Regions from separate parts of the Altererythrobacter sp. genome, predicted to be linked through region 2. Evidence: predicted binding sites of a transcription regulator. Region 2 holds the regulator's gene; each other region holds the start of a gene.
What was found. Region 2 encodes LexA, which represses DNA repair genes until DNA is damaged. Its sites were predicted from a motif close to GTTCCNCNCTTGTTCT; they were not measured.

Region 1: the regulator LexA is predicted to act here: its motif matches at 7,261-7,276, upstream of ACQY6C_RS02690 (ribonucleoside-diphosphate reductase subunit alpha).
Region 3: the regulator LexA is predicted to act here: its motif matches at 7,043-7,058, upstream of ACQY6C_RS10345 (recA-like protein).

Annotation. Positions count from the first base shown of each region.
Region 1 is NZ_JBNKWF010000003.1:162,682-173,380, forward strand. Features, by position in the region: gene nadB (L-aspartate oxidase) at 1-1,409, shown strand, start outside; gene ACQY6C_RS02655 (helix-turn-helix transcriptional regulator) at 1,406-1,621, opposite strand; gene ACQY6C_RS02660 (hypothetical protein) at 1,647-2,111, opposite strand; gene ACQY6C_RS02665 (energy transducer TonB) at 2,551-3,042, shown strand; gene ACQY6C_RS02670 (alpha/beta fold hydrolase) at 3,145-4,032, shown strand; gene ACQY6C_RS02675 (peptide MFS transporter) at 4,111-5,487, shown strand; gene ACQY6C_RS02680 (LysR family transcriptional regulator) at 5,705-6,613, shown strand; gene nrtS (nitrate/nitrite transporter NrtS) at 6,571-6,825, opposite strand; gene ACQY6C_RS02690 (ribonucleoside-diphosphate reductase subunit alpha) at 7,402-9,384, shown strand; gene ACQY6C_RS02695 (hypothetical protein) at 9,507-9,956, shown strand; gene ACQY6C_RS02700 (PilZ domain-containing protein) at 10,088-10,462, shown strand.
Region 2 is NZ_JBNKWF010000010.1:17,808-28,506, forward strand. Features, by position in the region: gene ACQY6C_RS07120 (citrate synthase) at 1-1,190, opposite strand, end outside; gene gltX (glutamate--tRNA ligase) at 1,221-2,654, opposite strand; gene ACQY6C_RS07130 (ComEC/Rec2 family competence protein) at 2,683-4,863, shown strand; gene lexA (transcriptional repressor LexA) at 4,883-5,569, opposite strand; gene moaC (cyclic pyranopterin monophosphate synthase MoaC) at 5,746-6,234, opposite strand; gene trpC (indole-3-glycerol phosphate synthase TrpC) at 6,407-7,192, opposite strand; gene trpD (anthranilate phosphoribosyltransferase) at 7,203-8,195, opposite strand; gene ACQY6C_RS07155 (anthranilate synthase component II) at 8,192-8,776, opposite strand; gene ACQY6C_RS07160 (phosphodiester glycosidase family protein) at 8,773-9,597, opposite strand; gene trpE (anthranilate synthase component I) at 9,594-10,699, opposite strand, start outside.
Region 3 is NZ_JBNKWF010000017.1:60,855-71,553, forward strand. Features, by position in the region: gene ACQY6C_RS10320 (extensin family protein) at 1-106, opposite strand, end outside; gene ACQY6C_RS10325 (error-prone DNA polymerase) at 127-3,711, opposite strand; gene ACQY6C_RS10330 (PilZ domain-containing protein) at 3,890-4,282, shown strand; gene ACQY6C_RS10335 (PilZ domain-containing protein) at 4,363-4,680, opposite strand; gene ACQY6C_RS10340 (Y-family DNA polymerase) at 4,751-6,301, opposite strand; gene ACQY6C_RS10345 (recA-like protein) at 6,252-7,025, opposite strand; gene ACQY6C_RS10350 (amino acid permease) at 7,161-8,738, opposite strand; gene panB (3-methyl-2-oxobutanoate hydroxymethyltransferase) at 8,879-9,751, shown strand; gene ACQY6C_RS10360 (DUF475 domain-containing protein) at 9,760-10,699, shown strand, end outside.

The DNA.
Region 1 (10,699 bases), on a different contig from region 2:
TTGACAACCATATTCGCGATACGATGGTGGCGGGTGCCGGCCTCAATCGCCGCGAAACGGTCGAGTTCGTGATCGAGAACGCGCCGCGGTCGATCGACCGGCTGATCGAGCTTGGCGTCCCCTTCAACCGCGAAAGCGGCGACCTCCACCTCACCCGCGAGGGGGGGCATTCGCACCGCCGGATCGTGCATGTTGACGATGCCACCGGCTGGGCGGTGCAGGAAGCCTTGCTCAAGGCCGCCGAAGCCAACCCCAACATCACCATGTTGCCGGGGCGGACCTGCATCGATCTCATCACCGGAAGGCACGGGGTCAAATATTCGGGCGAAGGCCGGGTGTGGGGCGCCTATGCGCTCGACGTCGAGACGGGCAAGGTCGAGAAGCATCTGGCGCGCGCCACGGTGCTTGCCGCAGGCGGGGCGGGGCGCTGCTATCTCTTCTCCACCGCGCCGCGCGGCGCAACGGGTGACGGGATCGCCATGGCCTGGCGCGCGGGATGCCGCGTTTCGAACATGGAGATGATGCAGTTCCACCCGACCTGCCTTTACAATCTGGAGGTCAAGAACTTCCTCATCACGGAGGCGGTTCGCGGCGAAGGCGGGCACCTTCTGCATCCTGAGACCGGCCACCGCTACATGGCCGATTACGATCCCGAACGGATGGAGCTGGCTCCGCGCGATATCGTCGCGCGCGCGAATGACGACCAGATCAAGCGTTATGGCCTGGACTATGTCCATCTCGACATCAGTCACAAGCCGCCCGAGTTCGTGAAGGAGCATTTCCCCACCATCCACGAGAAGCTGCTGGGGCTGGGTATCGACATGACGAAGCAGCCGATTCCGGTTGTTCCGGCCCAGCATTATACCTGCGGCGGTGTGCTGATCGGGCTCGATGCGCGCACTGACCTGCCGGGCCTGTGGGCGGCGGGCGAATGCACTGAAAGCGGATTGCACGGTGCCAACCGCCTCGCGTCCAACTCGCTGCTTGAATGCTTCGTCTTCGGCGAGGCTGCGGCGAAAGACATTCTTGAAAACTGGGACGTGCTCGACGCCCCGCCGCCGATCAAGGATTGGGACGAAAGCCGGGTGACCGATTCCGACGAGGAAGTGGTCATCAAGCAGAACTGGACCGAGATCCGCCGCTTCATGTGGAACTATGTCGGGATCGTGCGCACTACCAAGCGGCTCGAACGCGCGGCGCACCGGATCCAGTTGTTGGGGCAGGAGGTCGAGGACTATTACGGCTCGTTCCGCGTCACGACCGACCTCATCGAACTGCGCAACCTGCTGCAGGCGGCCGAGCTGATCGTGAAGTCGGCGCTTCGCCGGCATGAGAGCCGCGGGCTGCATTTTACGCTCGATTATGCAGGCACGGACGAGGTCGCGCGCGATACCGTGCTAGTGCCCTAACAAGGGTCTGAATCAAGCGATTCCGGGAGCTGGAAGAGCGAGTGGACGTCTGTCTCCAGTGCCTTGGCCAGTTTTAGCGCAAGGACTGTCGATGGAATGAACACCGAATTTTCGACTGTGTTGATCGTCTTGCGGGTTACCCCAACCATTTGCGCAAGTTCTTCCTGCGTGAGGCCGCATTCCACCCGAAACTGGCGCAGTTGATTCTTCAAAGACGTGGTCTTTGGCGGGCTCACGTCAGTCTCCCCCCTGGTTGTACAGGATGACAAAGGCAAGCAATGTGCCCGACACGCCAATGGTCAATATGACTTGCAGGATCGGCAGGATTGGCAAGGGCCAAAACATTGAAACCGCGTACATCAGCGACGTTGTGCCGATCAGGAAAAAGAATCCGTATTGCAGCGCCAGCCCACGCGCAAACCTGCTCCAATCATCCCTCAGGATTGCCGCCGCACCGGCCTTCTTTACCCGGCAGTAAAGCAGGAAGAAGCAAAGCGCCGAGATCGCATAGGCAATTGCCCCGCCGATCTTCACCAATCCGGCATAATGGAAGAAGCTGCCGCCAACTTCAGACATTTGCATCAGGATGTCGCCTGCCTGCCAAAGCGCGAATGTGATCGCCATGGCATAGATCAGCCGCGATTGATCCCGCACAAGAGATTCCGTTTCCGCCACCGCTATTCCTTTCATTGCGTAATTCATGCTATGTAACCTATACGTTACAAAAGAGAAGTCAAGGTTACTTCGCAACTTTCCTGACTGCCTTGGATTTGAACTTCGCACATCTGGTGGATTCAACCTTGCCAGCTTCCGCCTCCTATCGCCTCACAGACGGGCTTGAGTCGCAGTCGAACTGTGCAGGCCGGCACTTGTCCTGGCCGCTCGTCGAGTGCGGTCATCCGTTCGTCCGAGCGCGAAGCAAACAGAACGATCGGCAAAGCACTTTGACGATCCATCGTTGAGGCTTGCGCCTTTGTCCGCTCATATGCCTGCAGGAAGCGGGCTTGCCCCCAAAGCGACCCAGATCTCGCATGCCCGCTTCCGGATCGACCACTCGCTGGCCAAAGCATGAGTGTTCGGGACTGTGCTCGGCAACGCTGGTCGAACTGGCCGATCATCCACCAAGTGAGAGGATGATCTGATGCATATATTATTGAAGACTTCCGTGGCCGCAGCGATTGCGCTGACTGGCCTTGCAAATGCCCCTGCACATGCCGGCGAGGATATTGTGGTTCAGTCCGCCGCTGCGATGGAGGAATGGTCCCAATCGGTGACGCATTCGCTCGACCGCAGGCTTCTCCTGTCGAAAAAGGCAATGCGCGCAGATACCGTCAACGGATTCGTGCAATTGCGTTTCACGCTCGACGATCGCGGCAAGGCGCAAGACATTCGCGTCTATCACAGCTCGGGCGACTCATTGACCGACAGGGTTGCAAGCTATGCCGTGCGTTCGCTTCCCAATCTCGACGAAGCGCCGGTCAGGGATGTCCATGAAAAGACATTCCAGGCCAACATCATTTTTGCCGACGGTTTCGCCGAATATTCCGAACTGTCGCGTGAATTGGCCCAATCCGAAGCGAAACGCATCGCGTTTGGCGGCGAAGAGGAGGAAGTCGTCGCGCTCGGCGGTTAGCACCTCTTGGGCAGACGTGTAGCTTGCCGCCCCTGCGTTTCTCGATAAGGTTGCAGGATCAACGCAATACCTATCAAGGAAAACGGGGGGAGGCAGGCACTTATGCCAGAGGTCACAGCGAACGGAATCACGATCCATTACGACGAGCATGGCGACAAGGACGCGCCGCCGATACTCCTTATAATGGGCTTTGCCGCGCAGATGACCTTGTGGCCGATCGAACTGGTCGAGGCATTGGCCAAGCGCGGCTTCCGCGTCATTCGCTTTGACAATCGCGACATCGGGCTCAGCCACAAGTTCCACGGCGTCAAGGCGCCCGGCGTGATCAAGCTCACGATCTTCAGCAAGCTCGGGATCAAGCCCAAGGTGCCCTATTCGCTGGCGGACATGGCCGATGACGGCGCCGGTCTGCTCGACGCGCTGGGGATCGAGCGCGCGCATATCGTAGGCGGCAGCATGGGCGGGATGATCGCGCAGCATTTCGCGTCGCGCCATCCGGACAAGACGCTTTCGCTCACCTCGATCTTCTCGACCACCGGCCACCCGAAGCTGCCTCCGGCAAAGAAGGAGGCGATGGCAGTGCTGGTGAAGCGCCCCGAATCGACCGATGAGGATGCGCTGGTCGAACACGGAATGTTGGTTGCCCGCACGATCGGCAGCCCGGGCTATCCGGCGCCGGAGGATCACTTGCGTGAAAGGACCCGGGCCAATGTGCGCCGCAGCACCTATCTCGAAGGGCCGCTGCGCCAGATGGCGGCGATCATTGCCGATGGCGATCGCAGTGCCATGATCAGCGAAATCGATACTCCGACACTGGTTCTGCATGGCGAAGACGATCCGCTGCTGCGCGTCGAATGCGGGCATGACATTGCGGCAAAGATTCCCGGTGCGAAGATCAGGACCATTCCCGGATGGGGGCATGATCTGCCGCTGGAACTGGTCGAGGATCTGGCAGATTCGATTGCCGGGCATGCCTTGAGTGCCGCCTGATATGCACATGGGATCGGGCGCCTTTTGACATTGGGCGGGCATTGTCCCAATCCCGCTGGCGGGATGTGAGGGGGCAAGATGAGCAATACAGGCGCGACGGCCGATAGCGGCGGCTGGATGGGGCATCCAAAGGGTCTGTTCTTCCTGGCCTTCACCGAGATGTGGGAGCGTTTCTCGTTCTACGGGATGCGCGCGCTCCTGGTGCTCTACATGGTGCAGGATCTGCTCATGTCCGATCGGGTCGAGAAGGTGGCCGGAATGGCTGCCTTTCGTGACGCGCTCGAAGCGGCCTTCGGCCCCATGAGCACGCAAGCCTTCGCCAGCCAGACCTTCGGGCTTTACGCGGGCTTCGTCTATTTCACTCCCCTGTTCGGTGGATTGATGGCCGATCGCTGGCTCGGCGCGAAGAAGGTAGTGGTGATCGGCATCGCATTGATGACGGCAGGCCATTTCGCGATGGTGTTCGACTGGAGTTTCCTGATCGCGCTGGTGCTGCTCGTGCTGGGATCGGGGTGCCTCAAGGGCAATATTGCGGCGCAGGTCGGGCATCTCTACCCCAAAGCCGAAGAGGCCCTGCGGTCGAGCGGCTACACGTTGTTTTCGACCGGCATCAACATTGGTGCGATCCTGGGTCCGGTGGTGTGCGGAGCGCTGGCGCAGGTCTATGGCTGGCATGTCGGCTTCGGCACTGCAGGGGCGGTGATGCTGGTTGCGGCCGCCGTCTATTTTTCGGGAATGAGACATTTCGCAGACCACAGGTCCAGCATGCCTGAAAGGGAACATGCCGCCATGTCGCGGCAGGACTGGCGCATGCTCCTGCTGGTCATCCTCGTCATTGCAATGTTGCTCTTCCAGTTCCTCGCATATGACCAGATGTCCAATGTGGGCATGATCTGGGTTGCGAGCCATGTCGATCTGGCCACTCCTTTCGGGGTGGTCCCGACGCCATGGTTTGCAGCGGAGGATGCAATGGCCTCGGTCGTGATCGTGCCGTTCCTGATCGCGCTGTGGCGCTGGCAGGCGAGCCGCGGCACCGAACCGGGCGATCTGGGCAAGATGGCGATCGGCGGCTTGGTGATGAGCGGTGCAGCGCTCGCGCTGGCCGCGGGGGCCTATACGGTCGAGGATGGGGGCAAGGCTTCTGCGGCCTGGCCGCTCCTCGCTTACTTCCTCTCGGGCGTCAGCTTCATGTGGAGCTGGCCCAATGCATTGGCTTTGGTGTCGCGTCGCGCGCCGCTGAGCATCAACGCGCTGATGATGGCGGGGGCCTATCTCATTGTCTTTTTCAGCAGCACGGGATCGGGCTTTATCGCTCGTTGGTATGAACCTCTCGGGCCGATGTATTTCTGGCTGCTCAATGCCGGAATCGCGCTGTTCGGTTCGCTGTGCTTCGTTATGTTCGGCCCGCTTATCAAAGGCCGGATGGACGAACTCGACGCATCCGCCGTTCCCTGAATCTGTGCCGGGTGAATGCCGATCGAGCGTGCTGCTGCAACGCGAAGCCAAGCGACCAAAGCGCGCGCCAATGCGCTGCGGGAAGGCTGGGATGAAGCGATTTGCCCAAACCCTCAAAGCGCTGAAATTCGTTGAGAAATACCTAATTTAATGCGGCTTATGCATCTATAATCCGGTTTAGATGGATATTAACTCATATTTCGAATAAAATGGCCGCATGGACCTCCTTGCCGCCTATCGCGCATTCGTGGCCGTGGCCGACCATGGCGGCTTCACCGCGGGCGCAAGAATCTGCGGCCAGAGCCAATCGACGGTCAGCCGCCAGGTCGCCGATCTCGAGCAATATCTTGGCGCTCGATTGCTACGGCGCACCACCAGGCGCGTTGCGCTCACCAGCGATGGGGAGCAATTGCTGGAGAAGGCGCGTGGACTGATTGCAATGCTAGGCGAGGCGGAGCGATCGGTGGGCCGCCGTGCATTGGATGTGGCCGGCCATTTGCGGATCGCGGCACCGGCCGCGCTGGGTCATGTCCTGCTGGCTCCGCTGTTGTGTTCGTTCCTGTCGCGCCATCCCGGCATGGAAGGGGAGATGCTGACACTTCGCAGCCGGGAAGCGGCCTATGTCGTCAATGTGGCGGCAGACCTGGCAATCGAAATCGGGCCGCTGCAAGCGCGCCTGGGCGAACGCCGCAAACTGGGTGACGTTCCCATGGTGCTGTGCGGATCGCCAATGCTTATCCGCGATCTTGGCGCGCCGAAGACGGTTGAGGACATTGCGCGTCTGCCTGCCGTCGTTTCCGTGCCGCCGGGCATGGAGCCGCATGTCTGGCGGCTGGAACGCGAAGCCGAGCATCGCGAAGTCGATCCGTCACCGCGCTTGCGCTGCGACAATCTGGAGGCTTTGCGCGCGGCGGTGCTGGAAAGCGTGGGCATCGCGCTGGTGCCGCTCTGGCTGATCCATCACGATCTGGCGTCGGGCAGGCTGTGGCGTCTCTTGCCGCAATGGCATGGCGGGTTGCAGCCCCTCTTTGCCGGCCCGCCGGGCAAGGGAAGGCCCGGCCCGCACGCTCGCGCCTTTCTCGATTATCTTTCCTCTTCACTCGCACGCGAAGGCATCTTCGCCTGAACCGTCAATGCTGAATAGGCGCCGTAGCTGGCCACGAGAAATGGCACGAGATAGGTCAGCGCGACCTTCCATATCGCAGGCGAATCGCCCGCAAGGATGATGTCGCCCTGGTTGATTGCGGTCAGCACCGTTCCGATCAGCAGCGCAACAATGAGCGAACGCCGCAAGACCGCCCCCTTGAAGCATGTGGTGAAAGCTGACCGATCGAACATGATGTCCCCCTGACCGATACCCGCGAACGATTGTTTCAGGTCTCGATTCGATTGATTCAAACCCCTCACCCGGAGGTTTTGCCCGCATAAATTTTTTCGCAGATTCATTTTAGGACTTGCGCATCGCGCGAGCCAAGCATTTCCCGCGCGTCGCTGCACTGCAACATGAATTGAAAGCGGCGCATTGCGCCGTTTCCAGTGGTTTATTTTGCTTAACCCTCTTGCGTGCGAGTCCGTGCTGATTCACTATCTAGTGGTTCCGGACGCGGGGGCACCTACAAGACCTAGTTACTCGGCGCAGAATCACCATATCTGCGGATAGAGGACGAGTCGGTCGATTGGGTCGCAAATCCGAACCGGCCTGTGGGCAAAAACGGGATAAGTAATTCCCCGTCGGCGCCCTAATATTGCTAGGTGGGAGGGGTCCCGCCGAGTCGAACACATGCGGAACAAGGGCCCGGCTTGAAAAGCGGGTCTTCGGGGAAAAGAAGAGCGGGGCATATGACGGAATTCAGGACTGGAGACGAAGCGGCAATGGGGCTCGAACAAGAGGCGGCAACATCGCCCGAGACCAATATGAAATCGCGGAAGAAGACCGGTCCGGCCGATGATTCGGCGAAGGCAGTGAGCATGGAAAAGACAGACAAGGGATCCGATGAGCTGGTCGCCGAGAAGGCGGGAGAAGCGCTGGCTGACGCAGTTGCACAGGCCGCGAAGGCGGCTGCACAGGCTGACACCAAGAAGGTGATGGATCGTCGCTTCGACATTCAGATCGACGAATCGCGCGACGAAAAGCTGACCGAGTTCGGCAAGGAAACCCTGATCGACCGCTATCTGCTGCCGGGCGAGAAGTTCCAGGACCTGTTCGCCCGCGTGGCGGATTTCTATGCCGACGATGAAGAGCATGCCCAGCGGCTCTATGACTATATCTCGTCGCTGTGGTTCATGCCCGCAACGCCGGTGCTGTCCAACGGCGGCACCAATCGCGGCCTGCCAATCAGCTGCTATCTCAATTCGGTCGAGGACAGCCTCGACGGCATCGTCGGTACCTGGAACGAGAACGTCTGGCTCGCGTCGAAGGGCGGCGGCATCGGCACCTATTGGGGCAATGTCCGCGGCATCGGCGAGCCGGTTGGCCTGAATGGCAAGACCAGCGGCATCATCCCCTTCGTGCGGGTGATGGATTCGCTGACGCTGGCGATTTCGCAAGGGTCGCTGCGGCGCGGATCGGCCGCCTGCTATATCGACATCTCGCACCCCGAGATCGAGGAGTTCCTCGAAATCCGCAAGCCAAGCGGCGATTTCAACCGCAAGGCGCTCAACCTGCACCATGGCGTGCTGGTGACCGACGAGTTCATGGAAGCGGTCCGCAGTGGTGATGATTTCGAGCTCAAGAGCCCGCGCGACGGATCGGTGCGCGGCACCGTCAATGCGCGCTCGCTATTCCAGAAGCTGGTCGAGACACGGCTGGCGACGGGCGAGCCCTATATCGTCTTCTCCGACACGGTGAACCGGATGATGCCCAAGCATCACCGCGAGCTGGGCCTCAAGGTCTCAACCTCCAACCTGTGCGCCGAAATCACGCTGCCAACGGGCCGCGACCATCTGGGCAATGACCGCACGGCGGTGTGCTGCCTCTCTTCGCTCAATCTCGAGAAGTGGGACGAGTGGAGCACGGACAAGAACTTCGTTGAAGACGTGATGCGCTTCCTCGACAATGTGCTGCAGGACTACATCGACCGCGCGCCTGACGAGATGGCGCGCGCCAAATACTCCGCCGCGCGCGAGCGTTCGGTCGGCCTTGGCGTGATGGGTTTCCACTCCTTCCTCCAGCAAAAGGGCATCGGTTTCGAAAGCCCGATGGCCAAGGTGTGGAACCTCAAGATGTTCAAGCATATCCAGGGCAAGGCGTCCGAGGCGTCGATGCTGCTGGCGCAGGAACGCGGCGCATGCCCCGATGCCGAGGAAATGGGCGCGATGGAGCGCTTCAGCTGCAAGATGGCGATCGCACCGACTGCCTCGATCAGCATCATCTGCGGCGGCGCCAGCGCCTGTATCGAACCGATCCCGGCCAATATCTACACGCACAAAACGCTGTCGGGCAGCTTCATCGTCAAGAACCCCTATCTGGAAAAATTGCTGCGCGAGAAGAGCAAGGATTCCAACAATGTGTGGAACTCGATTCTCGAACGTGGCGGATCAGTCCAGCACCTCGATTTCCTGACGGTGGAGGAAAAGGCGACCTTCAAGACCAGCTTCGAGATCGACCAGCGCTGGCTGCTCGAATTCGCTGCCGATCGCGCGCCCTATATCGATCAGGCGCAGTCGCTGAACCTGTTCATCCCCGCCGATGTCGACAAGTGGGATCTGATGATGCTGCACTTCCAGGCTTGGGAGAAGGGCATCAAGTCGCTCTATTACCTGCGCTCCAAGAGCGTGCAGCGGGCCGGTTTCGCTGGCGGGGTGGAAGCCGACAATACCACTGACGCGACCAAGTTCGAACTCGCGGCGACCGCAGGCGAACAGACCGATTACGAGGAATGCCTGGCCTGCCAGTGATGGACGGGCAAGTCGTGAGGCCTCGCAATTAGACGATGCAAAGAAGGCCCGGTGAGCACGCTTGCCGGGCTTTTTTGGATCTGGGCGGGGCTATGAATGCGATGTGGAAAGGAATTGATCCGATGCGAATGCCGTTTCTCGCTCTCGCGTTCTTCCTGGCCGCCGGATCGCAATCCATCGCGGCGCAGCCCGCTGAACAGATCGCGGAAAGCCCTTCCCGGTTGCTGGCCGAAGATGTGCGCGTGGCGATCGTGGCCGGTGATGCGCAGGCTTGGCACGATCTGATCAAGTGGGACGGTGTCGATGATATTACGCGCGCCGCAATCGACCGCATGACCGAGAGTGTGCTAGGCCGCGCGGTTGAAAGCGTAGCGATCGAACCTCTCGATGCTGCGAATTACGAACCCTATGAGTTCAAAGGCGTACGCTATGTCCTCAATGGAGAGCCCAAGGGCCAGGTGACGGTCAATTTCGTTCCCGAACCGCCGCTCTCGCAAGACAGCTTTACCATGGCCTTCGGTGTCGAAGATGGCCGCGCTGTGATTCTGCTCGCCAGGCCCGATGGGCAATAGGTTCGAGCCTGATACCGACCATCCCAAACGACAGGAAATCAATTTCTTTTAGCCTTAATTCGGCCTTAGGAATTTTCCTGTCATAGCGCCCACCTCGATTCCTTTCAGGATTCATACGGGTTGCTGGCGTTATGAGAGCGCGAAAAGTCGAACGCAAACGGACGGACATCGGCGGCCAGTGCTGCTCGGTGCAAGGCCGTGTGTTCGATGTCGTACTGAGTGATCTCACCCAGGGCGGTTGCCGCTTCCGCGATCCCCAGCGCATTCTTGCGATTGCCTCGCCGGTCAATATGACAATCGATGGAACCGGCCCGCACCGCGCCCATGTCCGCTGGCGCGAGCAGGAGGAGGTGGGTGTATCCTTCATACGGCCGCTCACCGCCGAGCAGGTCGAGGCCCTGATTTCGGGCAAACCTTCGAAGACGGTTCATCCGATTTCGAAGCCGCGCGAACTGGCGCCGCCCAATCGCACCGCTTCCAGCCTTCCGCTGCGCCGCATCTGCTGAACGGTCTTCCATGCAGGTTCTCAGGGCGTGCCACCAAGGCATAGGATGGTCCCCTGCCCTGGATCAGCCGGGCATCGCCGCGAAATAGACCGCGTAGAAGAGCGCCCAGGCGCAGGTGAATAGCAACCACACTCGCCGTGCACTCCATTTCTCGCGCAGGCGAGGCCCCAAGAACCCTCCGCCAATGCCGACCAACAGGAAGCGCGGCAGGCGGGCGACGATCGACGCCAGGAAGAA
Region 2 (10,699 bases):
TTCCACTGCGCAACCCAGCCCACGGTGCGGGCAAGGGCGAACAGCGCGGTGAACATGGTGGTCGGGAAACCGATCGCGGAAAGAATGATGCCGGAATAGAAATCGACATTCGGGAACAGCTTCTTTTCCTTGAAGTAGTCGTCGTTGAGAGCGATTTCCTCAAGCTGCAGGGCAGTCTCGAACACCGGATCCTTGACCTTCAGCGCCTCGAACACTTCGCGCACGGTCTTTTGCATAACCGTCGCACGAGGATCGTAGTTCTTGTAGACGCGATGTCCGAAGCCCATCAGGCGGAACGGATCGTTCTTGTCCTTCGCGCGCTCGATATAGTGCGGAATCTTGTCGGGCGTACCGATCTCGCGCAGCATGTTGAGCGCAGCTTCATTGGCACCGCCGTGCGCCGGGCCCCACAGGCAGGCGATACCCGCCGACATGCAGGCGAAAGGATTGGCACCTGACGACCCGGCCAGGCGTACCGTGCTGGTGGACGCGTTCTGTTCGTGGTCGGCGTGAAGGATGAAGATGCGATCAAGCGCCCGCTCGACCTCGGGTACGATCTCATATTCCTCGGCCGGCACACCGAAAGTCATGCGCAGGAAATTGCCGGTGTAGCTAAGGGAGTTATCCGGCTGCATGAAAGGCTGCCCGATCGCATATTTGTAAGCCCAGGCCGCGATGGTCGGCATCTTGGCAATCAGTCGGTGACTGGAAATCTTGCGATGATGCGGATCGGAAATATCGGTGCTGTCATGGTAGAAAGCGGAAAGCGCGCCAACCACGCCGCACATCACCGCCATCGGGTGGGCATCGCGGCGGAAACCCTGATAGAACTGCCGCATCTGGTCATGCAGCATGGTGTGCCGTGTGATCGTATAGGTGAAGTCGTCCAGCTCGTCCTTTGAAGGCAGCTCGCCGTTCAGCAGCAGATAGCTGACTTCCATGAAGCTTGAATGCTCCGCCAGCTGCCCGATCGGATAGCCGCGGTGCAACAGGACACCTTCGTTTCCGTCGATATAGGTCAGCGCGCTTTCGCAGGAGGCGGTGGATTTGTAACCCGGATCGAAGGTGAAAGCGCCAGTCTGGCCGTACAGCTTCCGGATATCGACCACATCGGGGCCGGTGCTGCCTTCAAGGATTGGGAAATCATAGGACTGACCGCCCAGTTCCAGCTTCGCCTGCTTATCCGCCAAAGTTCGTCTCCTTAAACCTGTTGCTTGCGCTCAGCCCGCAGTCGCAGCTTGCGCGTCTAGCCGAGCAAGCGCCTCATCTCGTCCCAGCAGGACCAGAACATCGAAAATACCAGGCGAGGTCGTCGTCCCGGTAAGGGCTGCGCGCATGGGTTGCGCGAGCTTACCGAGGCCCAGTTCCAGTTCCTCGGCGATTGCTTTCGTAGTGGCTTCGAGTGCCTCGATTGTCCAGTGATTTTCGGCCTTCAAGCGCGCCGAAATCACCCCGAGCAGCTGCCTCGCATCGTCTGTCAGAAGATTTGCAGCCTTCTCGGTCAGTTCCAGCGGCCTTTGCTTGAACAGGAAGGCCGCTCCTTCCGCCAATTCGTCCATGTTGCGGGCACGCGTCTTGAGCACAGGCATGGCCTGAGCCAGCAAGCCGACATCCACTTCGCCTGCCATGCGCGGGGCGACAAGCCCTGCCAGGCGGGCATCGTCCGCTTCGCGGATGTAATGACCGTTGAGGTTTTCGAGCTTCTTCAGGTCGAAGCGCGAAGGGCTCTTTCCGACATGGTCGAGACCGAACAACGCAATTGCCTCATCGCGAGTAATTTCCTCTCGGTCGCCATGTCCCCAACCAAGCCTGAGCAAATAGTTGAACAGCGCCTCTGGAAGGATGCCCATTTCGTCGCGATAGGCTTCCACTCCAAGTGCGCCATGTCGCTTCGATAGCTTGGCGCCATCGCTGCCGTGAATCAGCGGGATATGGGCATAGATCGGATCGGGCCAATTGCCTTCGATCTGGTCCATTGCGCGGTAGATCGGAAGTTGCCGGAAGGCATTGTTCAAGTGATCGTCGCCGCGGATCACATGTGTCACACCCATGTCGTGATCGTCGACCACAACCGCCAACATGTATGTTGGCGTGCCATCCGCGCGCAGGATGATGTAATCGTCGAGTTCCGCATTGCGAACGGTGACCTTGCCCTGAACCTGATCCTCAATCGTGGTTTCACCATCATCGGGCGCCTTGAGCCGGACGACGAAGGGCGCACCCAGCGGCGCTTCCGAAGGATCGCGGTGCCGCCAACGACCGTCATAGCGCAGCGGCTGTTTGGCAGCGCGCTGTGCGGCGCGCATTTCCTCGAGTTCCTCGGGCGTGGCGAAGCACTTATAGGCATGTCCGGCCGCGAGAAGCTTCTCCGCCACCTCGACGTGGCGCGAACCGCGTTCCGTCTGGAAGACAGGATCCTCGTCAAAATCGAGGCCAAGCCAGTCGAGCCCGTCGATGATTGCGTCGATCGCTTCCTGAGTCGACCGTTTGCGGTCCGTATCTTCGATTCTCAGCAGGGCTTTGCCGCCGTTATGGCGCGCAAACAGCCAGTTGAACAGCGCGGTACGCGCGCCGCCAATGTGCAGGAATCCGGTAGGCGAGGGCGCAAATCGGGTGACGATTGTGCCACCGATTGGGCCGCTTTCGCTTGCCATAAGTCCTTCAATCCTTTCCAATAACCCCATGGCGACACGTCACGCGCCAGTGGGACCCGCAGGGGGCAACGCCGGGACCGGCGATGCTGCAGTGCAGCGCACTTGGCGCACTGGCGCTCGCTTGTCCAGTGCGGCGAGCGCAATCGAACAATTCCTCGACCAGGCGGGATTCGACCGTGCACCGTGGATGGTGGTGGGATTTGCCCTGGGAATTGCCGCCTGGTTCGTGCTTGCCGCACCCTGGCAATGGGGCATGGCGATCGGTGCAGGCTTGCTCGTCGCGCTTGCAGGCGCTTCATTGGGGAGCAGTGGATTCGCGCAAAACCATCTGCGCATGGCAGCCGTATCAGCAGGGCTGCTGTTTGCAGCAGGTGTCGCGGTCATATGGCTGAGATCCGAAACGGTCGGCGCAGAACCGATCGAGCGGCCCATGGTGGTTCCACTCCAGGGTTACGTCCTCGACCGTGACGACCAGCCTGCTCTCGACCGGATCCGCCTGACGCTTGCGATTCGAGATGCCGAGGCAGGCAAGGCACAAAAGGTCCGCGTCAACGTGCCCTTGGAGCATGCGAACGATGCGATCGCCGAAGGAGCCATCATCCGGTTGCGCGCGCGATTGATGCCCCCGGCGCCACCAATGCTGCCGGGAGCCTATAATTTTGCCCGTGCAGCATGGTTCCAGGGTCTTTCCGCCACTGGAGGTATGATCGGCGATATCGAAGTCGTGCGCCCGGCAGAACACAGGCAGGGGTGGCTTGCTAAAGTGCAACGGGCGCTTTCGCTCCACGTCCGCAACAAGTTGAGCGGGTCGCCCGGTACCATTGCGGCAGCCTTCGCCAGCGGCGATCGCGGCGGGATCAGCGAGGCGGACGATGACGCAATGCGCGATGCAGGGCTGACCCACCTGCTTTCAATCAGTGGGCTGCATGTGAGCGCCGTTATCGCCGCTGCCTATCTGCTCTCGCTCAAGCTGCTGGCGCTGTGGCCGGCACTTGCCCTGCGCGTCAGACTGCCGGTGGTGGCGGCAGTTGGCGGGGCGCTGGCGGGGATCGGATACACGCTGCTGACCGGATCGGAAGTGCCGACTGTGCGAAGTTGCATCGCTGCGCTGCTGGTCCTGGGAGCGCTGGCGCTCGGACGCGAGGCATTATCGCTGCGAATGGTGGCAGTTGCTGCCTTCTGTGTGCTGCTGCTGTGGCCCGAATCGCTCATCGGGCCGAGCTTCCAGATGAGCTTCGCTGCCGTTCTCGCTATCGTCGCCTTGCACAATTCGGGGCCTGTTCGCACCTTTCTGGAGCCGCATGACGAGGGCTGGGCAGGCTGGCTTGTAAGGCGCGGGACAATGCTGCTCGTCACGGGATTGGTGATCGAAATCGCGCTGATGCCGATTGTGCTGTTCCACTTCCACCGGGCAGGTGTCTACGGCGCGCTGGCGAATGTCGTCGCGATCCCGCTCGTCACATTCGTTTCCATGCCACTGGTCGCTCTGGCGCTACTGCTCGACACTGTCGGAATCGGAGCGCCAATATGGTGGCTGGTGGGCAAGTCGCTCGAACTGCTGCTGGCCATCGCGCATTTCACTGCCGCACAGCCTGGCGCGGTCAAGCTGATGCCGCAGATGAGCGGGCTCACCTTCGCCTTGTTCATCGGAAGCGGTTTGTGGCTCGCTCTGTGGCGGGGGCGGCGCAGGCTGTTGAGCCTGGTTCCTGCCGCTATTGCCACAATTATGCTGCTGATGACGCCAGTTCCGGATGTCCTCATTTCCGGCGATGGGCGGCATGTGGGCATCACCATGGATGGAGAGCGTCTGGTATCACTTCGCGAAAGCCGTTCGAACTACGCCAGCGAGAATCTGCTCGAATTGGCAGGTGTCGAGGGTGATCCGATCATGATCGAGGATTGGCCCGGCGCGCATTGCAGCCCTGAATTTTGCATTCTGGGAATAGAGCGTGGTGGACGCAGATGGACCGTTTTGATGGCACGCAACAAGATCAGGGTCGAAGAGCGCGCCCTGGCCGCTGCATGCGAACGGTCCGACATCGTGATTGCCGACCGCTGGCTGCCATCCTCATGCCGTCCGCGATGGCTCAAGGCAGACAGGGATTTGCTGGAACGCACCGGCGGACTCGCCATCGTGCTGGAGAAGCATGAAATCCATACGGTCGCGTCGGCACAGGGTGAGCATGGCTGGTGGCGCGGGGAAGACTAGTGCTTACGCCCGAGACCGCTCAGTGATAGCGGCGCAACAGCCCAGCCAGCTTACCCTGAACCACAACTTCATGCGGATCGTAGATCTGTGGATCATACATACCGTTTGCCGGGTCGAGCCGAACCTTGCCGTTTTCACGGCGCAGATATTTGAGCGTGGCTTCCTCGTTCCGCACCAGCGCAACGACAATCTCCCCGTCACGCGCGGTATCGGTGCGACGGACCAGCGCGTAATCGCCATCGAAAATACCCGCTTCGATCATCGAATCGCCCGAAACTTCCAACGCATAGTGATCCCCGGGGCCGAGCAGAGCCGCAGGAACCGGCATCGATGTTTGCCCTTCGAGCGCTTCGATCGGCGCACCGGCAGCGATCCGGCCATGGAGCGGTATCTCGATCACGTCGTTGGCCGGTTCGGGAGCTGCAGGGGCAGGCGAGACCGCCCGGGCAACCGCATCATTGGTTGGCAGGCTACGTCCCGCAGGAGTCACATCTTCCGGTTGCTTGATGACTTCAAGCGCGCGAGCGCGATTGGGCAGGCGGCGGATGAAACCACGTTCCTCCAGAGCGGAAATGAGGCGATGAACGCCCGACTTGCTCTTGAGATCCAGCGCTTCCTTCATCTCTTCGAACGAGGGGGAAATGCCCGTTTCCTCCAGACGTTGCTGGATAAAGCGGATCAATTCGTGCTGCTTTGCCGTCAGCATGGCGAAAACCTCCTCTGGTCGCCCCAGGTCGCTGTTCCATTCGCCCATAATTAAGGTGAACGAATGCGGAACAATTAGGCAACAAGAATCGCCAAGTCAAGCAATTCCGCCATTTTTGAACAGCTATCGAACTTTGGGCCTGGCAGGGGTGTGATGTTCAATCCGGGGCAGCCGGCTTACGCTGCAGGGTCGGCCTCTGCGTGCCAATGGCCCGATTTGCCGCCCAATTTCTCGAGCAGGCGCACCTCTTCGATCACCATGCCCTTATCGAGCGCCTTGGCCATGTCATAGACGGTGAGGAGCGCGGTTGAAGCGGCAACCATCGCTTCCATCTCAACCCCGGTCTTGCCAGTCAGCGATGCCGTGGCGGTCACGCGGACGCCTGTATCCTCGAAGGCGAAGTCGATATCCACCGCATCGAGGCCGAGCGGGTGGCATAGTGGGATAAGTTCGGCGGTTCTTTTCGCCGCCATGATCGCGGCGATACGCGCGGTGCCGAGCACATCGCCCTTGGGCGCATCGCCCGCCTTGATCGCGGCGAGCGCATCATCGCTCATCCGGATGAAACCGCCCGCAATCGCCTTGCGCAAGGTTTCCGGCTTGCCGCCGACATCGACCATATGGGCGGCACCGGTTTCGTCGAGGTGGGTAAGTCGCTTGCTCATAGGTTTTTCAGTACCTTACGCGAATCAATTCCTACAGGATGGAACACATGGAACACTGTTCTAAGACCAAAAAGTCTGCCGCTTGGAGATAGACTGCAATTGGCGGATCGGGCAGGAAAAACCGGGCAGATCATGCAACATGCTATGCCGCAAAGTTGCGTGGTAGGACAGACTATCCTTCAAGCAGTGCCCGGGTCGCCGCCTCGACGTCATCCTGCCGCATCAGGCTCTCACCGACAAGGAATGTCCGCACGCCGCAGCGCGAGAGCCGCTGGCAATCGCCATGGCTGTTGATCCCGCTCTCGCCGACCAGCAGCGCACCCTCGGGCGCCAGCGGCGCAAGCCGCTCGGTCGTCGCAAGATCGGTCCTGAAGGTCTTGAGATCGCGATTGTTGACCCCGATCAGGCGCGAGCGAAGCTGTGTAGCGCACTCCATCTCGGCTTCGTCATGCACTTCGACCAGCACATCCATGCCCAGTTCGCGCGCCGCAGCCTCGATTTCCAGCATCGCGCCATCGTCCAGTGCGGCGACGATGATCAGGATCGCGTCCGCTCCCATCGCGCGCGCCTCCGCGCATTGCCATGGATCGACCATGAAATCCTTGCGCAAAGCGGGCAGCGTGCAGGCCGCGCGCGCCGCAACCAGATAATCGGCATGGCCCTGAAAATAGGGCTCGTCGGTCAGCACAGATAGGCAACTCGCGCCGCCCGCCTGATAGGCGCGAGCATGGTCTGCCGGTTTGAAATCGGCGCGAATCAGACCCTTCGAAGGGGAAGCCTTCTTGATCTCGGCAATCAGGCCGAAGCCGGTTTCGCTTGCCTTGCGCAGGGCAGCTTCGAACCCGCGCGGCACGCTCTGTTCGCTGGCCCTGGCGACCAGATCAGCAAAGGAAGCTGCTGACTTGCGCGCAGCAACCTCTTCGCGCTTTGCGGCGCAGATTTCGTCCAGCTTGTTCATGGCAGCAAGCTCACTTCGCCAGCTCGATCCAGCGTTGCAGCAGATCAGCCGCATTGCCGCTGTCGAGCGCTTCGGCGGCCATCGCCGCGCCTTCGTGCCAATCTTCGGTCCTGCCTGCGACGATCAATGCAGCCGCCGCATTGAACTTGACCGTTTCGCGATAGGCGCCCGGTTCGCCCGCCAGAAGGGCGGCCAGCGCCTTTGCATTATGCGCCGGATCGCCGCCACGGATTGCTTCGAGCGGTGCGTGCTCCAGCCCGGCCATGGTTGCATCCACGCGCTGCATGGCGAACTCGTGCCCCGTCACATTGGCCAGTTCGTTACCGCCTGCCAGGCTTAGCTCGTCCAGCCCCTCGTCGCCCGATACGATGAAGGTGCGATCAGTTCCAAGCCGCGCTGCCGCATCGCCATAGATCGAGACGTAGCCGGGGCGGGCTATACCAATCAGCTGACGGCGTACTCCCACCGGATTCGAGAGCGGACCCATCAGGTTGAAGATCGTCCGGCGACCGAGTTTCTTGCGGATTGGCTGTATCCGTACCATCGCCGGGTGGTGGTTGGGTGCAAACAGGAAGCAGATGCCGATTTCGGCCAGTGTCTTTTCCGCAGTGCGCCCGGCTGCGGCCATGTCGAGCCCAAGCACTTCCAGCGTGTCTGCCACGCCTGAAAGCGATGAAATCGCCCTGTTGCCGTGGCGGGCGACCGGCACGCCGCATGCCGCGACAACCAGCCCCACCGCGGTCGATACGTTCAGCGTGTGGTGCCCATCGCCGCCAGTGCCGCATACGTCGATCGCATTGGCAGGCCCCGCCACAGGGATATAGCGAGCACGCAGCGCGCGGGCGGCCCCGGCTATTTCGTCCGCCGTTTCGCTACGCTCGGTCATTTCGACCAGGAAGCGCGCGATCTCGTCTTCGCTGGTTTCGCCATCGAGTATCCAGCCGAAAACCTCCTCGGCCTCAGCCTCGGTCAGGTGCACACGAGCGTCAGGCAGCGTCTTCATACCTGTTCGACAGCCTCCATGCCGCACATCCTGAGGAAATTCGCCAGCAGCGCATGTCCATGTTCGGTCGCAATGCTTTCCGGATGGAACTGTACGCCGTGGATTGGCAAGTCGCGGTGGCGGAAGCCCATGGTGTAGCCATCGTCCGAAGTCGCATTGACGAGTAGCTCATCGGGCTGATTCTGTACCACCAGGCTGTGATAGCGCGTGGCAATGAAGGGGGAGGGCAGGCCAGCAAACACGCCCGTCCCATCATGCGTGACCGGCGAAGTCTTGCCATGCATCAGCCCGCCACGCTCGACTGTTCCGCCAAAATGCTGGCCAATCGATTGATGACCCAGACACACGCCCAGCAGCGGTTTTTCCGCATCGGCGCAGGCGGCCACCAGATCCAGGCTCACGCCCGCTTCATTGGGCGTACAGGGGCCGGGCGAGATGAGGAAACCGGCGGCATTGGTCGCCAGTGCCTCGTTTGCCGTCAGCGCATCGTTGCGCTCGACACGCACCTCGGCACCCAGCTCCATCAGATAATGGACCAGGTTGAAGGTGAAGCTGTCATAATTGTCGATGACGAGGATCATTCTGCTTCCACTTCCTCGCGGTTGGTTACCACCAGCAAGGGACCGATCGATACTCCCGTATCGAGCCGTTCAGCCAGCGGGTCCCACAGTTCCGAGACATTACCATCGAGGAACAGCGCATTGGGTGTCTCGAGTTCGTCGCGGAAATAGCGCGCGAGCTGGCCGAAGCTCAATGGCGCATCCGAAATGACGAAATGCGCGCGGCCCTGCTTGTCGACGCCAACCCCGTTGCGAATCGCTTTGGACGGGCCGTCATCCTGGATTTCCGGGTGGAGCTTGCCATCGATCACAAGCATCGGGCCCGATTGCGTACCGAATTGGGGGCGGTCGCCGACCGAGTGATAGAAATTGTCAGCCGTCCTGATCTCCCACTTGCCATCTGTGCCATAGAACACACCGTTGGGCTTGAGATGGAAGTTGCCCGGTCCGTCATTGCGGTTGAGCTCCTGCAAGCGCTCGCTGTCTTCGACGTAATATCCGATCGGCTCACCAGCCCCGTCATACATGCCGCCATTCATGGCGAAAGCTATGTTGACCGCATCGTCGCCGAGAGATTTCGCATAGGCACTAAGCGAACGGTAAGGCTGCCCCTCGGCACCGTTCAGTGCCGTGTGGATGCGATGCTTTTCGGGATCGGCCACGCAATGGGTCAGCGGCACATCCTCAAACTTGACATGTTCGCAGGGAGAGAGCGCCTTGCGAGCCGCTGCCATCTCCTCCGAACCCTTGCCGATTTCGGTGCGGATCACCGGCTCGCCGGCTTTCGGATCGCCGCAAGCAGACAGGGCGGCCAGAAGTGTGAGTGCAGCCAATCGCTTCATTGTCCAAATCCCGGTTCGCCCGCGACACGCACCGCCTCGCGTGCGGCGGCGATCAACGCACCAGCCTTGGCCTTGCATTCGTTGAGCTCGTAATCGGGATCGCTGTCGGCCACGATGCCGGCGCCTGCCTGAACATGCATCATGCCGTCCTTCACCACGGCGGTGCGCAGCACGATGCAGCTATCGACCGATCCGTCCGGTGCGAAATAGCCGACGCCCCCGGCATAGGCCCCGCGCGTTTCAGGCTCCAGTTCGGCGATGATCTCGCAAGCCCTGATCTTGGGCGCGCCGCTGACCGTACCTGCGGGAAATCCGGCGAACAGAGCATCGAGCGCGTCGTGCTCGGGAGCCAGTTCGCCCACTACATTGCTGACGATATGCATGACGTGGCTGTAGCGTTCGATGGTGAAGCTGTCAGTTACCCGCACGCTGCCCCGTGCCGAAACCCGGCCGACATCGTTACGCCCGAGGTCGAGCAACATGAGGTGTTCGGCGCATTCCTTGGGGTCGACCAGCAAGCCTTGCTCATTCGCCCGGTCCTCTTCGGGGGAGGCCCCACGCGGGCGGGTTCCAGCAATCGGACGGATGGTGATTTCCGCACGCCCTTCGCTATCCGGGCGCACCCGCACCAGAATCTCGGGGCTCGAGCCGACCACGGCGAAACCAGGCAGGTCGAGGAAATAGAGGAAAGGCGAAGGGTTCACGCGCCGCAGCGCGCGATAGAGCGAGATGGGCGCGAGCGGGAAGGGGCAGGTGAAACGCTGAGCCAGCACGACCTGGAAGATATCGCCCGCCGTGATGTAGTCCTTCGCGCGCGCCACCATCGCCTTATAGTCGTCGCCTGCCATTACCGGGGCGAGCGCGAGATCCGGCAGCGACGCATCGCGCTCCGGTTCGACCAGCCGCGTCGAAAGGTCGCGCAGTGTTTCGTCGATACGCTCGCCCGCGCGCTCGATCGCTGCATCTGGATCGCCCGATCCCGCCCAGACAGGCGCAATGCAGAAGAGCTCGTCGCTCAAACCATCGAACACCAGAATCAGGCGCGGACGGACAAACAGCATGTCGGGCAGTGCGAGTTCGCTTTCGGGCGCACGCGGTAGCT
Region 3 (10,699 bases), on a different contig from region 2:
GCCACATATAGCCTGCGAAACCGAGCGATATTACGATCAGCCACCCGATCGCTCGCCGATCCCCGGCAAATTTGCCGATCCGGCGTGATAGGTTCAAATTTTGCATGATCCCGCCCATCTTTCTGCCTAATGAAAATCGCGCGATGGTGGCAGCATACGCGGCAATATGCGCAGATTACGCGGGTGCCCGCGTGTTTCGGGCAGTTCGTCCGTCGGGCTACGCGACTTGAGCGGGCCCTGATGTTTCTCAGGCAACGGACTGCTCACATGGTCCGCCCGTGCGACAGGCGACGCCAGCAAATCGTCTGACAGAGCAAGCAGCGAAGCCGTGGCATCGGTCATGTGATGCGCAATCACGTGTATCACCTCGTCGTCATATTCCACTCGCCCGCGCACCTCCATGAGGCGGGCACCCATGACGACCCGGCGTTGTTTTTCTTTGATATCCGGCCAGACGACGAGATTAACGACTCCGGTTTCGTCTTCAAGGGTAATAAAGCACACGCCCTTGGCACTCCCCGGACGCTGACGGATCAGCACTATCCCCGCCACCTGTATCATGCTGCGATATTTGCGCTCTCTGAGGTCGCAGGCACGCACGAAGCCGCGTTCGGCGAGCGAAGCGCGCAGGAAAGCCATGGGATGCGCCTTCAGGCTTAGCCGCGCGGTCTGGTAATCGGCCACCACCTCTTCGGAGAGTGGCATATGCGGCAGTTGCGTACGACGCTTCTCCTCCCCTTCCTCGCGCGCGGCCGCTGCCGTGAAGAGCGGTAGGTCAGGCGCGGCGATCAGGCTGCGTGCATCCCACAGCGCCTGCCGACGCGGAAGTTCAAGCGAAGTGAAGCAATCGGCGCTGGCTAGCCGCTCTATATGCGCGGGCGAAAGCCCTGCCCTATCGCGCAGTTCGGCAACGTCGCGATAGAGGCCACCCGTTTCGCGCTCCGCCACCAGACGCGCCGCGACATGTTCGGGCACACCGTCGACCTGCCTCAGGCCGAGACGCAAGGCGATATGCTTGTCCGGACGGTCCTGATCCTCCCCGAAACGGCGAGAATTCTCCTCCAGCGTGCAATCCCACACCGACTGGTTCACATCTGCGGGCAGCACCGTGACCCCATGCTCGCGCGCATCACGCACGATCTGCGCCGGGGCATAGAAACCCATCGGTTGCGAATTGAGCAGCGCACAGGCGAAAGCAGCCGGAAAATGGCATTTGAGCCAGCTCGAAACATAGACCAGATGCGCAAAGCTGGCCGCATGGCTTTCAGGGAAACCATATTCGCCGAACCCCTTGATCTGGTTGAAACAGCGAGTGGCAAAGTCCGGGTCATAGCCGCGCGCGACCATGCGTCCGACCATCATATCCTCAAGTTCTTCCAGGTTCCCGCGCGAACGGAAGGTTGCCATGGCCCTGCGCAAGCGGTTGGCTTCCGTGCTGTCGAACTTCGCTGCATCGAGCGCAATCTTCATCGCCTGTTCCTGGAAGATCGGCACGCCCAGCGTGCGCTCCAGAATGCTCGAAAGCTCGTCCGGTGGACCGTGTTCAGGAGCCGGCGCAGGAATTTCGACCTTTTCCGCGCCCCGTCGCCGCTTGAGATAGGGGTGCACCATGTCGCCCTGGATCGGGCCGGGCCGGACAATCGCAACCTCGATCACCAGATCGTAGAAGCGCCGCGGGCGCAAGCGCGGCAGCATGTTCATCTGCGCTCGGCTTTCGACCTGGAACACACCAAGCGAATCCCCCTTGCACAGCATGTCGTAAACCTGCGTATCCTCGCGCGGGACAGTCGCCAGAGTCAGACGCTTTTCATAATGCAATTCAAGCAGATCGAGGCATTTCCTGATACAGGTCAGCATCCCTAGCGCCAGTACATCGACCTTGAGGATGCCAAGCGCGTCGATATCGTCCTTGTCCCACTCGATGAATGTGCGATCGGGCATGGCGCCATTGCCGATCGGCACGGTTTCGGTCAGCGCACCCTCGGTCAGGATGAACCCTCCGACATGCTGGCTGAGATGGCGCGGCATGCCGATCATCTGTTCGGCCAGTTTCAGCACGCGCTTGAGATGGGGATCACCAAGATCCATGCCGATCTCGGCAGCGTGTTTTCCGGCGACTTCGCTGCCATAACTGCCCCACACGGTGCGGGCGAGCGCGCCGGTGACATCCTCGGAAAGCCCCATCACCTTTCCTACCTCGCGGATCGCCATGCGCGGGCGGTAATGGATCACCGTGGCGCATAGTCCGGCACGGTGGCGGCCATATTTGTCATAGATGTACTGGATTACCTCTTCGCGCCGCTCATGCTCGAAATCGACGTCGATATCGGGCGGCTCCTTGCGTTCTTCGGAGATGAAACGATCGAACAGCAGTTGGTGCTTGGCCGGATCGACGCTGGTGATCTCCAGGCAATAACAGACGGCTGAATTGGCTGCGCTACCGCGCCCCTGGCACAGGATCGGCGGATCCTGCCCACGCGCATAATCGACGATATCCTTGATGGTAAGGAAATAGCGCGCCAGCCCCAGCTTGCCGATCAGCGCCAGCTCACGCTCCAGCGTCTTGCGCACGCTATCGGGCAAGCCTTCGGGGTAGCGCCGCTGCGCGCCCTTCCACGTCTCCGCTTCCAGGAATTGCTGCGGGGTCATACCGTTGGGATAGATCTCTTCGGGATATTCGTAGCGCAGCTCGTCGAGGTTGAAATGGCAGGCATCGGCCACTTCGCGCGCGGCAGTGATGGCATGAGGCCAGCGCGCGAACAGGTGCTCCATCTCCTGCGGGGATTTGAGGTGCCGTTCCGCATTGGCGTGGAGCAGGCTTCCGGCAGCAGCGACCGTGGTCTTGTGCCGGATCGCCGTCATCACGTCCTGCAACGGGCGGCGTTCGGGCGCGTGGTAATGCACGTCATTGGTGGCGAGCAGCGCGAGCCCGTTCGCCTGTGCCATTGCGTCGAGCCGAGTGATCCGCGCCACATCGTCCCCGCGGTAGAGATAGCTGGCGGCGATGTGTCGGAGTGTTGGGAGTTGACGGGTCAGGTGAGGAAGGAGTTCAACAAATGAAGCCTTCAGAGGCACCCTTTCCTCTTCGTCACCCCGGACTTGATCCGGGGCCCCACTTTCATTGGACAGGAGAGGGATCCCGGCGATCTGATGATCTTTGGGACCAGGATAACGGAAGGGAATTATGTTACTCTCGACCTTGATCGAGAATTCCGCCTCCAGATCCTCCGGTGGCAACAGGATCAGTTGCACATCCCCCTCGCCTTCCTTGGCGCTATGCGCGGCCAGCATGGAGAGCGAGATGTCGCAAGCGCCCTTGTCCTGCCATTCGCCGTCGATCCTGCTCATTCGTCCGGCGCTGACAAGGCGGCACAACCGCCCATAGGCCGCCCTGTCACGCGGATAGGCGAGGAAGGACAGCCCTTCGAGCGTTTCGATCCGTGCGCCGATCACAGGCCGCAATTTGAGCGCCTGCGCCTCCGCATGAATGCGCACCACGCCCGCCATGGAGTTGGCATCGGCGATCCCGATTGCGTCATAACCCAGCGCGCGGGCTGTAGCGACAAGGTCAACCGCATCCGACGCCCCGCGCAGGAAGCTGAAGCAGCTTGCCAGCCCCAACTCGACGAAAACCGCGCGCTGCGGCGCTTCAATCGTCGATGGATCGATCTTCAGTCTGCGCTTCTGAGGAGTCAAAGATGATTCGGGCATGGTTCGAATCCCGGAATCGATCCGGGTCAGATGGCTCATTCGTGTAAATGTTCCTTATATGTTCTTATAACGGAACTTGCCAGCCCTTGTGACGGCCGCGAGTTGAGCGACCTCACTTCAATCCGATCTTAACCTAATGGGGTGATGCCGGATCATTGATGGGCTCAGGGGACAAGATGTGGCGCTATTTCGCAGCCAGGCAGCAATAAGAAACGAAGATCGCCGCGCATCGCCACGCTACCGCGTCAACTGCCCTGCACAGCTCCACATGACGAGCGGAAACCGCCAGGGTTCACTCTATGACATCTCGCTCAACGGGGCCCGTTTCACCACCAGCAATCCGCCAGCTACGGGCACTTCGGGTCTGCTCGCGTGGAACACGCACGAGGCCTTCGGCAAGATCATCTGGTCAAACGAAGATGGTTGCGGGATCGAGTTCGAACGGCAGATTCCACAAGAGGCGATCGAGGAACTGACTGCGGCCAGTACCGGGCAGACCCGGCGCGCAGCCAATTTCGGCAATATCCCCATAGCCCGAAAGGGGCGCCGTGGACTGGTTTCAGGCAACTGATTTCATAGGGTATTTACAAGTCCTAAGGGCGTCCTCATCCTCAGACTACCACGCATCGTGATGCAATCGCCGGAGGCGGATCAGCCCAGGCCAGCACGCTTTTGCATCTGCAGCTTGTGCAGGTGATCGATCACCGCCTGGTGCATCTGACCTTCGAATTCGACGCCGGCATGATTGCCTTCGATCCAGACCACGATCCCGAGCGGAGCGCGAATACCGTCGACCTTGAGCGTTACGGTTTCGCCCAACTGGGCAAAGCCGTATCTGCCCTTCAGCTTGCAACCACCCTCGGAAACATCGATCAGTTCGACGAAGATCGAGCGCGAGCGCAACCGTCCCTCGACCAATATCTCGAGCAGTTTGCGTTCAAATTGACGCTTTCTTTCCGGCGCGTTCATGATGTCTGTTTGGCATAAATCCGTAAACGAATGATGATTCTGCAGCTGCAAATGCGAAAATTTCCGCTTTTCAAGCAAAGAATCCCTGCAGAAACCACAAGGGCAATCCCCCGCGCCCGTCGCCGATCACCCCGTGGCGATAAATCCAGTAACGCCGTCCCCGGTCATCCTCGACCCGGTAATAATCGCGCAGCCGCACATTCGAGCGTTCGCGCCACCATTCGGGCGCGATCCGTTCCGGCCCCTCGACACGTGCCACTTCATGCACATCGCCCCGCCAGCGAAACGCCTTGGGATAGCCATCGGGCGTGGCATAGAGCACTGCAATCGGTTCAGGACGGTCGAGGAGTTTCAGCGGGCGCCGGCGCAAGGCCAGTCCGCCTTGAGTCGCCGGTTCCGGATCGAGCGGTCCATGCCAGTGCTGCGCGCGTTCCGGAATATGGCTGGCATGCGGAACCGGACGGCGCACGGCCCCCTGCCCCAGTCGCACCGTCAGCCGGTCGAGACATGCCGCAAGCGAAGTGCCATGGACCTCTGCCCTCGCTTCGATATCGACCTGCTCCAGCGCCAGCGGTTCGGCCCAACTGGCGCGCAGCCGCACGGTCTCGATCCCGAAACCGGCATCGACATCCTCCAACCTGTCCGCGAACAACCGGCAGATATGCGCCGGATCGCGGGTCGCGACCGACAGTTCGAGCTGGCGCAGCACAACTTCGCCATCGACCCGCCACAGCCCCAGTTCGAGCCGCCGCGCCCCTACGCCTTGCCCCTCCAGCTCGCGCACCATGTCTTCGGCAAGATCCGCCAGCACCTGATCCAGCAGATCGCGATGGCGGATCGGCTCCATCAATCGCCGCTGCACCAGCGGCATCTTCTGCGGCACCACCGGCAGCAAGGGCTCGGGCAAATAGCCAAGCAATTGATCGAGCCGCAGCAGCGGATTGGAGGCAGGCGACTTGCGGTTACGGAAGCGGCGCTGCAGCGCATCACGGCCCTTTGCCGCACCGAAACGGGTGGTCAGGTCTCCCAGACGCTTGAGCCCCAGCCTGCGCAGCACGGTAATGACATCGCTATCGAGCCTGAGCGCAGCGACGGGAAGATCCGCAAGACGTACGACAGCATCCTCGCCCACCTCCAGGATCGAGGCACTCGCTCCAAAGTGAGCCAATGCCCATGCGGCCCCGGCGGTGGGTGCGATCGCGAAGCTGGCGGTGAGATCGCGCGCCGCGAAGGCCTTGCGTGCATCGGCAATCAGGCGTTGCTCGCCCCCGAAAAGATGCGCCACAGCGGTAACGTCCACCACCAGTCCGTCAGGCGGATCCATCGCGCTCCACGGCCCCCAGCGCTGTGCCCAGACCGCCAGTTTTTCCAGAAAAGCCAGATCGCCTGCCGGATCGGAGGGAACGGCCTTGACCTGCGGACACAAAGTGCGCGCATCGGCCAGCATCATGCCCGCGCGCGGACCGGTTTCGAGCGCAGCATCATTCACCGCATCCACCCGCGGGCCATGCGCAGTTTCGGCGATCAGCGCGATGGGTTGCGCATCCGCGCCCTCGCCTCGCTTCAGACCATTAGAGAGCCGCCAGCGATCGACTGCGAGCCGCGAGAGCCAGACTGCCATAATTCGGCGGGGTGGCTCGCATGGCTGCCGACGGGCTGGTGGCGGTGAGGCGTCCACCATCATCGCGCACAATCCATTCTCCGGGGGCATGAATACGCGCGCGGAACAGTTCGGCCTGCCAGGATGGCATGCCCGGTGCGGCCCGGTTCCAGCGCGGCGCTGGCGAAGCGGCGGACGCAACCCTCCAGCGCATCCGCGCCGACGAAAGATCCGCCTGTGCGTCGAGCCGCACCAGCCATAGCGGCACTCCGTGCTTTTCCGCCGCAAGGCTCAGCCGCCGCGATGCCGTGAAACTGAGCGCCTTGGGATTGCCGGCCATCTCACCCAGCACGAAAGCGAGATCACGGCAGCGCAACCCCTCTTCCAGCGCGAACAGAGCATCTTCGGGCGTTGCCGCTTCGACATGGATCAGGCGATGGCGCAGATTTTCGGGCAGGCCATGGCGGTAAGGCCGCCCGGTGAGCCTGACCGCGGCACGATCCTGCACCCACAGCACCTGACGCTGCTCCCCGCTCTCGGCGAGTGCCCCTGCCTTTCTGGCCTGTGCGGCCACGTCCAGCGCATCGCATGCCAGCGCCAGCGCGAAAGCCGCCCCGCTTGCCTCATCACTCTCCGCGAACAACTCGCTATGCGAAGGGCCAGACAGGCCGGGCCGCCAGCACTTCTCGCGCAGGGCTGCCAACGCAGCCACGTCACAGCTTTCGGTCAAGACAGGAAGGGACATGCAGGAACGAGTCATTTGTTCCTATTATGTTCCATATTCGGATGATTCGCAATGCGGCTGTAGAACGCACTGGAGAGCCCAAGGCAAAGGGGCCGCCCCATCGGGACAGCCCCACAATTACCAAGCAAGATCAATCTATTCTGCGGGAGGATGGATCGGAATAGAGGTTTCCTCACCCTCGATATCGTCCACAACCTCGACAATCCCGCGACCGAGATGGCTGTGCGAACGGCTGTAACCGACATAGACGACAATCCCAATCACGCTCCAGATCGGAAGGAACAGCATCGCCGAAATCGGCAAGTTCACAAACAGGAAAACGCACCCGAAAACCGTCAAAGGCCCGACAAGCCAAAGCGCCGGAACGCGGAACGGACGGTGCCGCGACGGATCGTTACGCCGAACCAGCATGACTGCAAAAGCAACCATGGCAAAAGCATAAAGCGTTCCTGCATTGGAAATGTCGGCAAGCTGGCCAACCGGGAAGAAGGCCGCTCCGACCGCCACCGCGAGACCAGTGATGATGGTAACCACATGCGGAGTCTTGAAGCGCGGATGCACCGCACTGAGCTTCTCGGGCAGCAGACCGTCACGGCTCATCACGAAGAAGATGCGCGTCTGCGCAAAAATCAGAACGAGGATGACCGAAGGCAACGCAAGGAAAGCGGCAATGCCAAGCATGTTGCCGATCCCGGAAAAACCGATCTGCCGCAGCACATGCGCCAGCGCTTCATCGGAACACACCAGCGCACCGGCATATTCGGGAAGTGCGCACTGCCGCGCCAATTCTTCCGAACCGGCCGGAAATGGAATTCCGCCTGGGCCCATGATCGGCTGTCCGCCAATTGTGCCGATCGCTCCGGCTGCAACCAGGATGTAGAAAACCGTACAGAACAACAGCGACCCGACCAGGCCAATCGGAACGTTGCGTTGCGGGTTCTTGGTTTCCTCCGCCGCAGTCGAAACTGCATCGAAGCCGACATAGGCAAAGAACATCGTTGCCGCCGCGCCAACCGCGCCGACCCCGCTGCCCCATCCGCCGAACAGGCCTGCGGGCAGGAACGGATTGAACCGCTCGGGAGAGAAATCAGAGCTGGTCAGCGTAAGCGCAATGAAGGCCGTAAGCGCGGTTACCTTGATGGCCACGAGGATCGCGTTGACCTTGGCGCTTTCGCTGGTCCCGATCACCAGCAATCCGGTAACAAGCAACGCAATGACCAATGCGGGCAAATTGATGAACCCGCCTTCGGCTCCGCCCAATGCCAGCGGGCCGGCTGCAAGCCATGACGGTAAATCCACACCCATGAATTCATGCAGGATCGTACCCGAAAAATAGCCGGACCAGCCAACCGACACCGCGCTGGCGGCGATCGCATATTCCATGATCAGGCCCCAGCCGACCGTCCAGGCAAGAAACTCGCCCATCGATGCATAGCTGTATGTGTAGGCACTGCCAGCGACCGGGATCATTGCGGCAATCTCGGCATAGCACAGCGCTGCAACGATACAGACCGTACCGGCAATGGCGAATGCCAACATCAGGCCCGGCCCCGCCTTCTGTGCGCCTGCGGCAGTCAGCACGAAAATTCCGGTGCCGATGATACACCCAATGCCGAACAGCATGAGCTGGATTGCACCCAACGAACGGTGCAGCGATTTCTTCTCCGCGGTCGCCAAAATGGCGTCCAGCGGTTTTACGCGATCAAGGATCATAAAAGGCTTCCCTTTGCACGAGAGCCCGGCGCCAACAGCGCGGCTCCCCCTCCATGGGCGGGAGGCTAACGCTAACGGACAGCAACGCAAGGCGAATATGCGCCCTTTCCCCGCATTCGCACCGAGTCTACAAGCGCCTCATGTCCACCACATTCCAACTCGACACATCGACCAGCCGCGCCAATCCCACTCCGCAGCCGATGCGGCGGCTGACCGTGCCGCGCATTCGCGAGCGCAAGCAGGACGGCGTAACGGCAGATCCTCTGGTGATGCTGACCGCCTACACAGCCAGGCAGGCACAGCTTCTGGACAAGCATTGCGACCTTCTGCTGGTGGGGGATTCGCTCGGCCAGGTAATCTACGGCCTACCCTCTACTGTGCCCGTCACGCTTGAGATGATGGCCAATCATGGCGCAGCGGTAGTGCGCGGTTCCTACCATTCGGTGGTGGTGATCGATATGCCATTCGGCTCATATGAGGCTTCCAAGGAGAAAGCCTTCGAAAGCGCATCCTACCTCCTCAAGCAGAGCGGCGCAGCTGCAGTGAAGCTCGAAGGCGGGCAGGCGATGGCCGAGACCGTGGCTTTCCTCAACCAGCGCGGGATACCGGTAATGGGCCATGTCGGGCTCACGCCGCAGGCCGTCAACGTGCTCGGAGGCTATGCAGCCCGCGGGCGCAGTGACGCCGAAGCGGACAAGATCGTGAGCGATGCCAGGGCGCTCGACGAAGCAGGTGCATTCGCCATCGTCATCGAAGGCGTCGTCGAACCGATCGCGATCGAAGCAACCAAGGCCGTATCCTGCCCCACCATCGGGATTGGCGCTTCCGCGCATTGCGACGGCCAGGTTCTGGTGACCGAGGATATGTTGGGCATGTTCGAACGTGTTCCCCGCTTCGTGAAGCGCTACGAAGATATCGCCGGAATCATCGAGAAGACGGTAGCTACCTATGCCGAAGAGGTGCGCGCGCGCAGCTTCCCCGGTGAAGAGCAAACCTACCAGCCCAAGGCCTGATCCGACCAATGAACACCTTCCTGCGATTCTACGGCTTTTCGCTGGTCTTCACGCTGGTCTGCTCCGCGCTGGCCGTTTGGTATGGCTGGTACGCGACCGGCACGCTGGTCGGGACCGCACAAGTTCTGTGGATCGTGCTGATCCTGTCAGTACTCGAGATCTCGCTCAGCTTCGACAATGCGGTGGTGAACGCTTCCGTCCTCAAGGAGATGGACGAAATCTGGCAAAAGCGCTTCCTCACCTGGGGTATCGCATTTGCTGTGTTCGGAATGCGGATAGTTTTCCCACTGGCGATCGTCGCGATTGCGGCTGGATTGGGACCGATGGAGACAGTTCGCCTCTCGCTCAACGAGCCGCAGGAGTATGAGCGCATCGTCAGTTCCGCCCATGTTGGGATTGCCGGTTTCGGTGGCGCTTTTCTGGCCATGGTGGGTCTCAAATTCTTTTTCGACCGCGACAAGAAGCTCCACTGGATCACGACGCTTGAGAAATGGCTGTCAAAGTTCGGTGCCCTGCCCGCCGCGGAGATTGCTCTGCTGCTGCTAGCCTTATGGGGCATGTCCACTCTGCTGGCACCGGACGAAGCGCTGACCTTCCTGATTTCGGGAATACTTGGCCTCGTCACATTCATAGCAGTCGAAGGGATCAGCGCGATCCTTGAGATGAAGGAGGAAGCCGCTCGAATGCATGGCGCAGTGGTTCGCAGCGGATTGGGCGGCTTCCTTTACCTTAATGTGCTCGACGCAAGCTTCAGTTTTGACGGGGTCATCGGCGCCTTTGCGCTTTCCAACAATATGGTCGTGATTGCGCTGGGCCTGTCCATCGGCGCGATGTTCGTGCGGTCGATGACAATCCATCTGGTCCGCAAGGGCACGCTGGCACAGTATCGTTTTCTTGAGCACGGCGCATTCTGGGCAATCATTGTGTTGGGTGCGATCATGCTGGTTT